DNA from 2 places in the Butyricicoccus sp. OF27-2pH9A genome. Region 1 is predicted to be linked to the other one. Evidence: predicted binding sites of a transcription regulator. Region 1 holds the regulator's gene; the other holds the start of a gene.
The links. The regulator NrdR, encoded in region 1, represses ribonucleotide reductase genes. The targets are predictions, from matches to a motif close to CACNANATNTNGTG.
Positions count from the first base shown of each region.

Region 1 (5,578 bases):
TATGGCGCACGTTTATACCTTCGGCAAGGCGGCTCCCAAGGCGGCCGGCATTATCCACCTCGGCGCTACCAGCGCGTATGTCGGCGACAATACCGACATCATCCAGATCCGCGAGGGTCTGCTGCTGGTTCGCAAAAAGCTGGCGACCGTACTGGACAAGCTGGCACAGTTCGCGGATGCGCACAAGTCCCAGCCGACCCTCGGCTTCACCCACTTCCAGCCGGCACAGCTGACCACGGTCGGCAAGCGCGCTACCCTGTGGATGAACGAGCTGCTGATGGATTTGAATGAGGTAGAATACCGCATCGAAAACCTGCGCATGCTCGGCAGCAAGGGCACGACCGGCACGCAGGCGTCCTTCATGGAGCTGTTTGACGGCGACGAGAGCAAGGTTAAGGAGCTGGAGAAGCGCATTGCCGATGATTTCGGCTTTGCAGGCGTGGTTCCGGTCTCCGGCCAGACCTACTCCCGCAAGATCGACGCGCAGACGCTCGCAACGCTCGCCGGTATCGCAGAATCCGCTTCCAAGTTCGCAACCGACCTGCGTCTGCTGCAGCACCTGAAGGAAGTAGAGGAGCCGTTCGAGAAGAACCAGATCGGCTCGTCCGCCATGCCGTACAAGCGCAACCCGATGCGTTCCGAGCGTATCTGTGCACTGGCGCGCTACGTCATCTGCGACAGCCTGAACCCGGCGTTCACCTCGGCTACCCAGTGGTTCGAGCGCACGCTCGACGACTCTGCGAACAAGCGCATTTCCGTGCCGGAGGCATTCCTTGCCGTTGACGCAATCCTCAACATCATGATCAACGTCGTTTCCGGTCTGGTCGTTTACCCGAAGGTCATCGAGGCGCACGTTATGAACGAGCTGCCGTTCATGGCAACCGAGAACATCATGATGGACGCCGTAAAGCGCGGCGGCAACCGTCAGGACCTGCACGAGCGCATCCGCGAGCACTCCATGGCTGCGGGCAAGCGCATCAAGGAGGAGGGCCTCGAGAACGATATGGTTGACCGCATTGCCGGCGACCCGATGTTCGGCATGACCCGTGAGCAGATCCTCGAGCACCTCGACCCGTCCGCTTACATCGGCCGCTGCCCGTCGCAGGTGGACGAGTTCCTGAACGAGTGCGTTCGTCCGGCGATTGCGCCTTATCTGACCGGTGAGGACGTAAAGGTAGAGATCAACCTTTGATTCGTTTCAGATTATAGTCTGAAACGAGATAGGATGTACCGCACACGGCGCGGATACATTCCGGGCGCATATTTGCGCGCCGCACGCGGCACACAAATATGCTTACCGGTATAAAAATCGGTGCTAACCTTGCGCGGCATTAAAAAGCCGCGCTGCACAGGTACATGCCCCACGGTTTTTATGAATATCCCGCGCAGCGGGATATTCTATTGCACACGCGCCACAGGCGCGGAATTGTTATACAATATGTGCAGAATGATTGACTTTTTGGCTATTATGCTGTATACTAAATCAGTTGTGTAACAAAAAAATAAAGGAGGCACTTGCAAGTGAAAAAGAGTGTAACTTCCTTTATCGCGGTCATGCTGATCATCATTTTCCTCGGCGTGACGGCGGTAACAGGAGTGTACATTCCGGGCGGCTGGACCATGCCGTTCCGGAACACGGCAACGTCCGACACGTCTGCGACGGATACGAGCGACACCTCGTCTACCGACAGCAGCGCAGACAAGGCGGACAACAAGGCAGACAGCACGGATGCGTCTGCTGACACCTCTGCTGACTCGGCTTCGACCGATTCTGCAGACACGACAGACTCCGGTCTGAAGGCCATCATCCCGAGCGTACTCGATACCGACAACGGTATCCGTCTGGGTCTGGATCTGGTCGGCGGCTCCCGTATCGTATACGAGGCCGAAATCCCGGACGGCTACGACACCAGCAACCTGTCCGACGACATGAACTCGGTACAGAAGGTCATCCGTCAGCGACTGACCGGTAAGGGCTTTACCGAGGCTACCGTATCCCTCAGCGGCGAGAACCGCGTAACGGTTGAGATCCCGCAGATCACCAACCCGGAGGAGGCCGTACAGACCCTCGGCACCACCGCACAGCTCACCTTTGTTGATGCTGACGGCAAGGAGTGGCTGACCGGCTCTGACGTTAAGAAAGCTACTTACGGCTATGGCCGCCCGACCGGCAACGAAGTTGCGGATACCCATTATGTAGAGGTACAGTTTACCTCTGAGGGCAAGCAGAAGTTTGCTGAAGCGACCGAGAGCATCGCGGCCCGCACTGACGGCACCAACGTGATGGCTATCGTCATGGACGATCAGGTTATTTCCGCACCGTCCGTTTCTTCCAAGATCGACAGCGACAGCTGCGTAATCTCCGGCTCGTTCACCCGCGACAGCGCGACCGAGCTGGCAAACCTCATCAACGCAGGTCAGATTCCGTTCTCGCTCAAGCAGGTAGAGCTTCGCTCTGTCGGCCCGCAGCTCGGCGCTGACGCGATGAGCTCCAGCCTGAAGGCAGGTATGATCGGTCTGGTACTTGTTATGCTGTTCATGATCATCATGTACCGCATTCCGGGCTTTGTTTCCTGCCTCGCTCTGTGCTTCTACATGGTTATCGAGGCGCTGCTGTTCAGCCTGATCCGCGTAAACCTGTCCCTGCCGGGCATTGCAGGTATCATCCTGTCCATCGGTATGGCGGTTGACGCAAACGTCATTATCTTCGAGCGCATCAAGGAGGAAATGGCTGCCGGCAAGACCGTCAAGAGCGCTATTGACTCCGGCTTCAAGCGTGCGTTCACCGCAATTCTGGACTCCAACATCACCACCCTGATCGCGTGCGGCGTGCTGTTCTTCCTTGGCACCGGCACGATCGTCGGCTTCGCTACCACGCTGGGCATCGGTGTTATCGTGTCCATGTTCACTGCGCTGACCATCACGCACTTCCTGCTCAGACGCATGGTGGATTTCCACATCCGCAATCCGAAGGCTTACGGCCTGCGCGAGCGCAAGGAAGAGAAGAAGCATTTCCCGATCCTCAAGAACTTCAAGATCTTTGGCGGTATCTCTGTCGTACTGATCGTAACCGGCCTTGTTGCGCTGATTCTGCTGCCGTTCGGCAAGAACCTGTTCAACCTGAGCATCGACTTTGCCGGCGGTACCGAGATGGAGTTCAACATGCATACCGCTGTTACGCAGGATATCCAGACCGAGGTCAGCGATCTGTTCAAGGACGCAACCGGTGTGGACGCATCCTCTGTAACCTCCTCCGGTGACGGCAATGAGGACGTGCTGATCCGCTCCACCTCCATCGACTCCGAGCAGCGTGCTGCCGTGATCGACAAGATGCTGGAGAAGTACAGCCTTGCCGATACCGATATCCTCAACAACAACGACGTATCCGCTTCTGTCGGCAGCGACCTGCAGCGTTCGGCATTCATCTGCTCGATCCTTGCAATCCTGCTGATGCTGGTGTACATCACCTTCCGCTTCGAGCTGACCAGTGGTCTGGCTGCGATCTGCTGCCTGGTTCACGATCTGCTCGTTATGCTGAGCGTTTACGTTCTGCTGCAGATTCCGCTCGACAGCAACTTCATTGCTGCTGCACTGACCATCCTCGGCTACTCCATCAACGCGTCCATCATCGTATTCGACCGCGTTCGTGAGAACCTGCGCACCGCGCGCAAGGAGCCGTTTGAGGTCATCGGCGAGAAGAGCATCTGGCAGACCATGGGCCGTACCATCAACACCACGCTTACCACGCTGTTCACCATCGGCATGGTATACATCCTCGGTGTTCCGTCGCTCAAGCAGTTCACCCTGCCGCTGATCGTCGGTATCCTGGCCGGCGGCTGGTCGTCCGTTATGCTGTCTACCGGTCTGTGGGGCTTCTTCCGTAAGAAGTTCCGCCGCCGTCGCAAGATCTAACGACTATCGAAAAGGCACCCGTTCGGGTGCCTTTTTGCGTTTGTTTATCGGCACAGGGGGAGCGGTACAGAGAAAGGAGCCGCCCGGAGGGCAGGGCAGGAAAAGGTGCCGCTTTATCACAATAAAAAATTGACTTAACAGCACCCCGCGTAGTATAATAACAGCAGACAGATAACAAACCACGCGCGTGAAGCGGTGTTCACAAGGGGGAAGTACGATGAAGTGCCCATTTTGCAGCTTTGAAGACAGCAAGGTCGTAGACTCCCGTCCGACGGACGAGGGTACCAGCATCCGTCGCCGGCGTGAATGTCTCCACTGCGGAAAACGCTTTACCACCTACGAGACGGTAGAGCGCATGCCGCTTATGCTGATCAAGCGCGATGGCACGCGGCAGGCGTACGACCGCCAGAAGCTGCTCAACGGTCTGGTGAAGGCGTGCGAGAAACGCCCGGTTTCGCTGATGCAGCTGGAACAGATCGTCGATCACGTTGAGCAGAAGCTGTTCAGCTCGCTCGAAAGCGAGGTTTCCAGCAAGGTCATCGGTGAGCTTGTCATGGAGCAGCTGCGTAAGGTTGATGAGGTCGCGTATGTGCGGTTTGCCTCGGTCTACCGCCAGTTTAAGGACATCAACACCTTTATGGAAGAGCTGAACACGCTCCTCAAAGATAAATAATTCGGCGGGTATGGCGCAGGCTGTACCCGTTTTTTCATATCGAAAGGAAGATGGATTTATGGACGAACGGCTGCAGAAACAGCTGAATTTCATTCTTGAGATCGACAAGGAGAAGAACATTTTCCGGCAGACGCATCTCTCCGGCCACGGCCGCCGCGAGAACGACGCCGAGCACGCATGGCACATGGCCATCATGGCGTATCTGCTGCAGGAATATTCCAACGAGCCGGTGGATGTGGCGCGGGTCATGCTCATGTGCCTGCTGCACGATGTGGTGGAGATTGACGCAGGTGACACATACGCCTACGACACCGACGGTCTGCAGACGCAGAAGACGCGCGAGGACGCGGCAAAGCAGCGCATTTATTCGCTCCTGCCGGACGACCAGAAGCACGAGCTGATGGCTGTTTTTGACGAATTTGAGGCCGATGAGACCGCCGAGGCGCACTTTGCCCACGCGATGGACAATCTGCAGCCGCTTCTGCTCAACAACAGCAACGGCGGCAGCGACTGGGCTGACCACGATGTGACCGCTAAGCAGGTCTACGGCCGCCAGAGCCGCACGGAGAAAGGCTCGGCGTACCTGTATGAGCTGACAGATAACATTCTGCAGGCGAACATCGAAAAGGGTGCGCTCAAAGAAAAATAAAAGAAAATAGGAATAGTTTTCGACCGAGTTGACCATTCGTGGTCAATTTTCGCCGCCGAACGGCGTATGGGTGCAGGCACTTATGCGAAGCAAGGAGGTGAAAACGTGTCAGCTGAGATCATCATTGCGGGACTGAGTCTGCTGGGGACGCTGGCGGGCACGGCCGGCGGCATGATCGTCTCCGGCAAGCTGGTCAATTACCGCATCGAGCAGCTTGAAAAGAAGGTCGAAAAGCACAATAACCTCATCACCCGAACCTTCAGGCTGGAGCAGCAGGTCGCGCTGCTGGACGAGCGTGTCCGCGTGGCTAACCACCGCATCAGTGATTTGGAAAAGGAGGAAGT
Region 1 is NZ_JAQEXK010000007.1:32,886-38,463, forward strand. Features, by position in the region: gene purB (adenylosuccinate lyase) at 1-1,192, shown strand, start outside; gene secD (protein translocase subunit SecD) at 1,522-3,912, shown strand; gene nrdR (transcriptional regulator NrdR) at 4,130-4,585, shown strand; gene PG722_RS07035 (HD domain-containing protein) at 4,644-5,234, shown strand; gene PG722_RS07040 (hypothetical protein) at 5,340-5,578, shown strand, end outside.

Region 2 (5,578 bases), on a different contig from region 1:
TGCCGAACGACGCAGTAGCGGTTTTCATGATCGGCTTGATCTTGTCCGACGGCTTGAGATGTCCACCGTAGAAGCCGCCCTCGCAGTACGCCAACGGATTGGTAGATGCACGCATCTCCCCCAGGTATGCATAGGTGCGGATGTGCAGCTTGCGGATAAGCTCCAGATAGTAGTCCAACACCTCGCGGAACGGACGGCTCTCCTGCTGTGCCTTAGCGTAGATCATCGGCAGGTGCAGCGATACCGCGCCAATGTTCCAGCGGCCGACAAATACCGGCTTGTCGCTCTCATCAGCGGGCTTCATGCCGCCGCGCTCGTACCACGGAGACAGGAACGCGCGGCAGCCCATCGGACTGATGATCGCGCCGTACTTCTTATACATGCTCGGCACATAGCCTTCACCGGTTAGCGACAGCCAGTCCGGATACATCGCACGGGACGAGCACAGGATACCGGCTTCAAATACATCCTCAAGCAGCTTGCCGGGACCGTGCAGGTTCTCATCGTACAGGAATACGATCTTCGGGAACAGGACCGGCTTCTTCTGGCCCTTTTTGCCCTGCCCCTTGCGGCGTACATTCAGCATGGTAATGGAGGCCAGCTTGGCAAAACGACCGGTGCCGGTTCCCATTGTCATGGTGATGAACGGATAGTCGCCGCGGCTGGATGCTACCGTGTTGAACTTGTACTCCCAGCCCTGGAAGCCCTGCTCAAAGTCGTTGAGAATGTCCGCCATAACTTCCTTCTCGACCGTATCAGCATCCAGTCCCAGACGAGTATACTTCTCGGTCAGCATTTTGTAGCTGCGCTCGGCATAGGGCTCGAGCAGCAGATCGACCGACGGCACGGTAAAGCCGCCGTATTGCTGGCTTGCAGCGGAAAGCACGATATCACCGATCACGTCAAATGCAACATTAAGTGTTTTCGGCTCGTTGTACCACAGATTGCCCATCTCAAAGCCGTCCTTGAGGACACTCGCTACATCAAACAGGCAGCAGTTCATGGTATCGCGGCGTGCCGACATATCGTGGACGTAAATGTAGCCGTCCCGACAGGCCTGCAGTTCCTCGGTGTTCATAAAGAACTTCTGGTACAGCTCCTTGTTGAGCTGATTGAAGATCAGGCTGCGCTTGGTGGAGACCAGCGCGGAATCCGTGTTGGAATTTTCCTTATCGCCGATATACATGATGGACTGGCTTTTCTGGTATACGCTGTCCAGCATGCCGACAAAATCCTGCTTATAGTTGCGGTAGTCGCGGTAGCTTTTGGCAACCTCCGGCTGCACCGACTCAAGTGCAGACTCAACGATGTTGTGCATTTGCCAGATCTGAATCTCGGTCATGTGATGGTCACGGATATAACCCTCGACATGATTGCAGATCGACTTCAACTCATCCTCTGTAAAGTTGTAGAGGACACGGTTTGCCGACTTATTGACGGCGATAACAACCTTCTGGATGTTAAACGGTTCTTTGGTGTGATCCTTTTTGACAACTCGAACCATGTGTTGTTCTTCCTCTCTAAATTTCATACGTTCATCATTATATCATATTGTTCGATAAAAAGCGAACAAAAAAGCACTGCTGTTTACAGGCAAAGCGTAAAAGTGCATACCCATATATCATGTGCCGCTATTGCATTGTACCATACAAGATATAGATTTGGAAGGATAAAATTCGACAAAAATATCATATATATTTTTGCGAAAATAATTCTTTGCATAAAATCGTCGGTTTTGCTTGCGGGTCTGCCGACTATCCTCTATAATAGATGTAGCGATCCTGACAGTAAGCCTCTGCGTCCGCAGATTCTGCATGAAAGGAGCCGTCCATATCGTATTGCAGCGTTTCTTGCACGGAAGCGCCGTTTATATCTGTATCGGACTGCGTCTTTCAGAGGACGCAGTTATTTTTTGTTCCGAGGTGTTTTTATGCAAACAAGAGTTGCCGTAATGGGAATCGTGGTAGAGAACACGGATTCTGTGGAACGGCTCAATACCCTGCTGCATGAGTACGGCAGCTATATCATCGGGCGCATGGGTATTCCCTATCGAGCGCGCAATATCAACATTGTGTCCATCGCCATTGATGCGCCGCAGGATGTGATTTCGGCTTTGTCCGGCAAAATCGGCAATCTGGACGGCATCAGCGTCAAGACCGCGTACTCCAATGTGCAGAACGATGAATAAGGCGAAGCAGCTCATTGACCGGCTGGAAGCGCAGCGCAGCCTGTCAATAGAGGAATACGAATATCTAATCGAAAACCAGAGCGATGAACTGGCAGCCTATGCCGCAGAGAAAGCGGTTGCCTTACGCAAACAGGTATACGGTACGGATGTGTACATTCGCGGACTGATCGAAATCGGCAATATCTGCCGCAACGACTGCTATTACTGCGGTATCCGGCGTTCCAATCCTGCGTGTGACCGCTATCGACTGACCGAGGCGCAGATACTGGACTGTGCCCGGGAAGGCTATGCGCTCGGCTTCCGCACTTTTGTCATGCAGGGCGGCGAGGACAGCGCATTCTCAGTCGATGTGGTTTGCCATCTGGTACGACAGATCAAAGCCGAGTTTCCGGACTGTGCAGTAACGCTGTCGCTCGGAGAGTTCCCTCGTGAAGCCTATCAGGCGATGTTCGATGCTGGCGCGGACCGTTATCTGCTCCGTCACGAAACCGCCGATCAGGCACATTATGAAAAGCTGCATCCGGCGCAGATGTCGTTTGACAACCGTATGCGCTGCCTTCGTGATTTGAAAGACATCGGCTACCAGACCGGCTGCGGCTTTATGGTCGGCTCGCCGTATCAGACGGCACGAACACTCGCTGAGGACTTAAAGTTCATCGAAAAATTTCGGCCGGAGATGTGCGGTATCGGCCCGTTTATTCCGCAGAAGGACACACCGTTCCGCGATTTTCCGGCCGGAACGTGTGAGCAGACAGTGTATCTGCTGTCACTGCTGCGGCTGATCCAACCGAATTTGCTGCTGCCCGCTACAACGGCGCTCGGCACCATCCGGCCGGACGGCCGCGAGCGCGGACTGCAGGCTGGTGCAAACGTAGTGATGCCCAATCTGTCTCCGCTTGGGGTGCGAAAAAAATATGCACTGTACGACGGCAAACTATGTACCGGTGAGGAGGCTGCACAGTGCATCGGCTGCCTGTCGCGCCGTGTGGCATCGGTCGGCTGCCGGATTGTTACCGCACGCGGAGATATTATCCGATAAGTGATACATTTTAAGGGACTCTGACGGAAAGAGTAATCCTCTGACCGCAAGATAAGAAAGGAAAACGAAAAAATGGCTCAGTACAACCCGAAATCACTCCATGCAGAGGAGTTTATCAACCATGAGGAAATCCTTGAAACGCTGAAATACGCCGAGGAGAACAAACACAACATCGAGCTGATCGACAGCATTCTGGAAAAGGCCCGTCCGCAGAAAACGGCTACCGGCGTACACTGTGCCGGTCTGACGCATCGCGAAGCCTCCGTGCTGCTGGCCTGCGATATCCCCGAGAAGATCGAGGAGATGTATCAGCTGGCCGAGGAGATCAAGCTGGCGTTCTACGGCAACCGTATTGTTATGTTTGCACCGCTGTATCTGTCGAATTACTGCGTAAACGGCTGTGTTTACTGTCCGTATCACGCAAAAAACCGCCATATCACTCGCAAAAAGCTGACGCAGGAAGAGGTTGCCCGCGAGGTTATCGCGCTGCAGGATATGGGTCACAAGCGCCTTGCCATCGAGGCCGGTGAGGACCCGGTCAACAACCCGATTGAGTACATTCTCGAGTGTATCAACACCATTTACTCCATCAAACATAAAAACGGTGCAATTCGACGTGTCAACGTCAACATTGCGGCGACCACAGTCGAGAACTACCGCAAGCTGAAGGACGCCGGCATCGGCACTTACATTCTGTTTCAGGAGACCTACCACAAGCAGAGCTACCTCAAGCTGCATCCGGCAGGTCCGAAGCACGATTACGACTACCACACCGAAGCAATGGATCGCGCGATGGACGGCGGTATCGACGACGTTGGTCTGGGTGTTCTGTTCGGTCTGGAAATGTACAAGTACGAGTTCGCCGGTCTGCTCATGCACGCCGAGCATCTGGAGGCTGTACACGGCGTTGGCCCGCATACTATCAGCGTGCCGCGTATCAAGCGCGCGGACGATATTGACCCGGATGTATTCGACAACGGCCTGAGTGACGAGCTGTTCGCAAAGGTTATCGCGTGCATCCGCATTGCCGTGCCGTACACCGGCATGATTATCTCCACCCGCGAGAGCCAGCAGGTGCGTGAGCGGGCGCTTGGTCTGGGCATTTCGCAGATCAGCGGTGCTTCTCGTACCTCGGTCGGCGGCTATGAGGAAGAGGAGCGTCCGCACGACTCTGAGCAGTTTGATGTATCCGATCAGCGCTCGCTCGATGAGGTTGTTCACTGGCTCATGCAGCTTGGGTTTATTCCGTCGTTCTGCACCGCCTGCTACCGTGAGGGGCGCACCGGCGACCGTTTCATGAGCCTGTGCAAGAGCGGCCAGATCCTCAACTGCTGCCACCCGAACGCATTGATGACACTCGCGGAGTATCTGGTCGATTACGCAAGCGAGGACACCAGGCGCGTTGGCATGGAGCTGATTCAGGAGGAACTTAAAAAAATCCCGCGCGATAAGGTACGCGAAATTGCAGCCGAGCATATCAAGGATATCTGCAGCTCCAACCGCCGTGATTTCCGCTTCTAAGGAGGGTTTCCTATGGGACTGAACGCACAGCCCTCCGGCGAGCGTGTACACATCGGCTTTTTCGGTCTGCGCAATGCGGGCAAATCCAGCGTGGTGAACCGCGTGACCGGACAAACGCTGTCCATCGTGTCCGATATTAAGGGCACTACGACTGATCCGGTGCAGAAGGCGATGGAACTGCTCCCTATCGGTCCGGTGGTTATCATCGACACGCCGGGCATTGACGATGAGGGCGCGCTCGGCGCGGAGCGTGTCCGTCGGGCGCTCCGCGTGCTGGAAAAGACGGATATTGCGGTTCTTGTCACGGACAGCACGCGCGGTTTACAGCCTGCCGAGCAGGAACTGCTCGAATTGTTCCGCAAGCGGGAGATTCCGTTTATAATTGCACATAACAAGACAGATTTGACATCCGCACCGACTGCTGTACCGGAAAACGAGATTTACGTCAGCGCAGCAACCGACAGCAACATCCGTGAACTCAAGGAACTGATCGCACGAGCCGTCAAGCCGACCGAGCCGAAAAAACGTCTGGTAGCTGACCTGCTTGCGCCGAATGACACAGTCGTACTGGTCGTGCCGATCGACTCAGCCGCACCGAAAGGCCGACTGATCCTGCCGCAGCAGCAGACCATCCGCGATATTCTGGAAGTAGGTGCGATTTCACTTGTCACCCGCGAAACCGAGTTGACCCGCACGCTGGAATCCCTGCGGGAGCCGCCGCAGCTGGTTATCACGGACTCGCAGGCGTTCGGCATCGTGGACAAGCTGGTGCCGAAAAATGTGCTTCTGACCTCGTTTTCCATCCTGTTTGCCCGATACAAAGGCAATCT
Region 2 is NZ_JAQEXK010000013.1:36,117-41,694, reverse strand. Features, by position in the region: gene nrdD (anaerobic ribonucleoside-triphosphate reductase) at 1-1,504, opposite strand, end outside; gene PG722_RS10340 (TM1266 family iron-only hydrogenase system putative regulator) at 1,931-2,188, shown strand; gene hydE ([FeFe] hydrogenase H-cluster radical SAM maturase HydE) at 2,169-3,227, shown strand; gene hydG ([FeFe] hydrogenase H-cluster radical SAM maturase HydG) at 3,300-4,748, shown strand; gene hydF ([FeFe] hydrogenase H-cluster maturation GTPase HydF) at 4,761-5,578, shown strand, end outside.
Region 2: the regulator NrdR is predicted to act here: its motif matches at 1,648-1,661, upstream of nrdD (anaerobic ribonucleoside-triphosphate reductase).